Regions from separate parts of the Nostoc sp. DSM 114160 genome, predicted to be linked through region 2. Evidence: predicted binding sites of a transcription regulator. Region 2 holds the regulator's gene; the other holds the start of a gene.
The links. Region 2 encodes NtcA, which controls nitrogen genes in cyanobacteria. Its sites were predicted from a motif close to TNTGTANNNNNNNNTACANA; they were not measured.

Region 1 (2,206 bases), on a different contig from region 2:
AATATCTGGTAACACTGTCACACCCCGCGCCTCTAAGGCCAAGTTAGCCTCAAGAGTAACCGGGCCGTTAGCTGCTTCTGCGACAATTTGCGCCTGCACCTGATTCACATTTTCTTCAGTGATTTGGTTCTCCAAAGCTGCTGGTATTAAGACATCACAGGGTAGAGTTAATAAATCTGCATTGCTAATTGGTACAGATTGCGGGAAACCGACAATACTCTTGCGATTTTCAGCCGCGTAGACTTTTAATTTGGGAATATCAAGACCAGCTTCGGAGAATATTCCGCCTGCACCAGTTGAAACGGCGATAATTTTCGCGCCTGCTTCATGTAGTAATTCTGCTGCGGCACAGCCAACGTTACCGAAACCCTGAATGGCTACTCGCACTCCTACCAAAGATTTACCTCGATCTGCTAGCGCCTCACGGACAATAATCATTGTGCCACGTCCGGTTGCCATTTCTCGTCCCAGAGAACCACCAATCGAAAGGGGTTTCCCAGTTACAACTCCTGGTACAGCATGACCAACATTCACAGAGTAAGTATCCATCATCCAAGCCATTTCACGGGCAGAAGTACCCATATCTGGCGCAGGAATATCTACAGAAGGCCCAATATCTTTAATCAACTCGCTGATATAACGGCGACTGATTCGCTCTAATTCGCCAACACTGTAGCGTTTGGGATCTATAGCAATGCCACCTTTCCCACCACCGTAAGGAATACCTAATAAGGCACATTTCCAGGTCATCAGCATTGCTAAAGCAGATACTTCGCGCAATGTCACAGCCGGATGGTAACGAATTCCGCCCTTGTATGGGCCTAAGACATCAGAGTGCTGCACTCGGTGTCCAGCGAGAACTTGTATTTCCCCATCATCTAGTTTCACGGGAATGGAAACCGTGACAACCTTACGCGGGTGGCTGAGAATTTCTAGCAAACCCTGATTTAAATTTAATTCTTTAGCTGCCGCTTCTAAGTAACTACACGCTTGGTCAAAGGGGCATATATGCGCTGGCGAAGCAGGTTCTGACAGCAACGAGGATCTTGAAATCATAAATTTTCTCCTAATCACGGTATCTTTGCGAACCGGATCTCATCTGTACTTAAGCTTATCCTTTTTTTTTGAAAAAGAATAAATTTTGTAGTTTTTGTTACAGTTTTTTATTGTATAGTCTGCACTTTGTGCAAAGCAGTACATGGACTAATACGGTAAAGGTGAAGGGGAAAAGGGTAAATAAACTCAAAATCCTTCCCCTTTAACCAAAACCTTTTCCTTAAAAGTGGAAAAATATATTTTTGCAAGAGGGTCTATTCACTTTAGGCATTGCTTCGCGGCGTTGATTGCCTCTTTCTCTAAAGTTGCTCTCAAAGGCTTTGCCTGCGATCGGAATTGGTTTGTTAGCTGCCGATGATGTAGGCTTTGACAAAATCTATAAAAAAGGCGATCGCATCAGAGTGCGATCGCTTTTTGATCTAGTTTGAACGAAAAATCATCGTTTCAGGCACTTGAAATAATCGAATGTACAAAAAGCCTTGCAATATTGTAACCAGACGAATTTCTTCATCCACTATGAATAATGCGATCGAGTTGGAGTTCAAGATAGATAGTTTTAAATCCGCTTTTGTTTGGGGATTCACCAATTTGGTAAAAACCGCGTTTGAGATAAAGCATCCGGGCTACATAAGAAGAAGGATGTTCCCAAGTATACAAACGTAAGTACCTTTTTGCTTTTGCTTGTGCTAAGTCGATGGTAAAGTCTAATAGCTCTTTTCCAATTCCTTTTCCTCGAAATCGTGATGCTACACAAAACCAGCCTAACCAGTCAGCTTCTTGTTCGTCTTCGCTTTTGCAATATAACCCAGTTAGCCCAATTACTTGGAAAGATTGCTCATCGATCGCAACCCAGTAATTGAGTTGGGTAATTCCACTGTTTGAAAACCATTGAGCATATTCATCTAGATATAAACTTGCCACCAGCGATGGACTATCACTACTATTACTCACGCCTGGGAAAACTTCTTCTCTTAGGTGAATTGCTTGCTCCAAGGTTGCTATCGATAATGATTCAATGTACATAGCACTAGTCACTCAAGCTTAAAGTAGCTATACCTATATCGAAGCTACTATCTCAATTAATCTGTAAATTTTTCGGTGAGCAGGCATTAAGTGGGAACCATTATTGCTGCCATTCTCTCTCTTCATC
Region 2 (2,206 bases):
CACCACTTAACTGCACCAATGAGTAGGTACTAATTTCTAAGGCGGTGTTGAAGCCAGAACGAGAGGTTTGGCTAAAATCTCCACTTAAATCGTCTTTGCTGGCAAAGGCCAGACAATGGATCAGGATATCTAGCTTTCCCCACTGTTCGCGGATTGTCTCAAAAGTAGATTTAATTTGGTCTTCATCTTGGACATTACAGGGAAGAAATAAGCTGGGGTTGAGAGGTTCTACCAATTCCGCAACTTTTTTCTCCATCTTGCCACGTTCATCCGGCAGGTAGGTAATACCCAGGTTTGCTCCGGCTTTGTGCAGTTGTTGGGCGATGCCCCAAGCGATCGAGCGGTTATTGGCAATACCTGTAACAAGGGCATTTTTTCCAGTCAGATTTAGCATATAAATTGTTAATGCGATCGATCATTAGGAGCATACTAGAATCTGAGGCACGTTTAGTCTTTGTTTTATACAGGATTGACAAAAATGAATATTGCTAAGGGTGTTTGCCGTGACAAAAATCTTGATTTTTTATAAAGATATTCTCAAGATATCTTTATTTGTTCTTCAAAAAACCTTTTAAATATAGTTATTGGAACTACTTATCAACAATTAGTAGCTGAAAGGATCAACAATTATGTATCATTATAAACAAAGAGTTATGAAGAGATTAGTTTGAGTATAGGAAAGTACAGAAAGGTTGACGGTGCTTTATTCATTTTTCGGGTGTATTCTTAGGTAATCAGTTTTTGTTTTTCCGGCATTGGGTAGGGGAAGGGAGATGATCGTGACACAAGATAAAGCCCTAGCAAATGTTTTTCGTCAGATGGCGACCGGGGCGTTTCCGCCAGTTGTGGAAACGTTTGAACGCAATAAAACGATCTTTTTTCCTGGCGATCCTGCCGAACGAGTTTATTTTCTTTTGAAAGGTGCTGTTAAACTTTCCAGGGTGTACGAGGCAGGAGAGGAAATAACGGTAGCGTTGCTGCGGGAAAATAGTGTTTTTGGTGTATTGTCATTGCTGACAGGAAATAAATCGGATCGGTTTTACCATGCGGTTGCATTTACTCCTGTAGAATTACTGTCGGCACCAATTGAACAGGTGGAGGTAGCACTTAAGGAAAATCCAGAATTATCAATGTTAATGCTGCGAGGTCTGTCTTCGCGCATTTTACAGACAGAGATGATGATTGAAACTCTTGCTCACCGAGATATGGGTTCTAGATTGGTGAGTTTTTTGTTAATTCTTTGTCGGGATTTTGGCGTTCCTTGTGCGGATGGGATCACAATTGATCTGAAGTTATCTCATCAAGCGATCGCAGAGGCAATTGGTTCAACTCGTGTTACCGTTACTAGGCTCCTGGGAGATTTGCGTGAGAAAAAAATGATTTCTATCCACAAAAAGAAGATTACTGTGCATAAACCTGTTACCTTAAGTAGGCAGTTCACATAAAAACAATTGGAGAAAGGGGAATCGGCGCGTGTTCTATTTTGAAAAATGACACTAATAGCTAGAGGTAAATCTAAAATTGAATAATTTCAGCTATTGCCAATTCCCACTTCTTTCCAGACAATGCTTAAAAGTAGTAGGCTGTATCTGGAAGGATTTCGGTAGCTAAAGATGACCACCGGATACATCCTCATCGCAGCAATTCTGATTCTGGGAGGCGTAATTGCCACCGTGGGCGATCGCATCGGCACACGAGTTGGCAAAGCCCGCCTCTCACTTTTTAAGCTTCGTCCGAAAAACACTGCTGTACTAGTAACAATTTTTACTGGTGGTTTGATTTCAGCATCAACTCTAGGGATTTTATTCGCTGCCGACGAAGGTTTGCGCAAAGGAGTCTTTGAGTTAGAAGATATTCAAACAGACCTCAGACAGAAGCGGGAACAGCTAAAAACCGCAGAAACGCAGAAAAGTCAGGTAGAGGGTGAGTTAAATCAAGCAAGAATTGCCCAAGCAAAGGCACAACAAGACTTGCAGGCAATTAATCAATCCTTGCAGGCGGCAAACGCCAAACAGAGGGAAACGCAAGCCCAGCTGAACCGCACCATTAGTCAACAAGCCCAAACCCAAACTCAACTCCAACGCACTCAAGGTCAGCTAGATCGAGTTGTAACTCAATATCAAAAAGCCATAGCTGAATTGCAAAGCGTTTACGACCAGAGAAAGGAACTACAGGCGGCAGTTGAACTGTTGAAGACAGAACGTCA

Region 1: the regulator NtcA is predicted to act here: its motif matches at 1,141-1,160, upstream of NSTCB13_RS28720 (Glu/Leu/Phe/Val family dehydrogenase).

The regions. Positions count from the first base shown of each region.
Region 1 is NZ_JBPFGO010000003.1:810,788-812,993, reverse strand. It holds gene NSTCB13_RS28720 (Glu/Leu/Phe/Val family dehydrogenase) at 1-1,056, opposite strand, end outside; gene NSTCB13_RS28715 (hypothetical protein) at 1,344-1,484, shown strand; gene NSTCB13_RS28710 (GNAT family N-acetyltransferase) at 1,564-2,079, opposite strand.
Region 2 is NZ_JBPFGO010000001.1:383,647-385,852, reverse strand. It holds gene fabI (enoyl-ACP reductase FabI) at 1-394, opposite strand, end outside; gene ntcA (global nitrogen regulator NtcA) at 774-1,445, shown strand; gene NSTCB13_RS01845 (DUF3084 domain-containing protein) at 1,614-2,206, shown strand, end outside.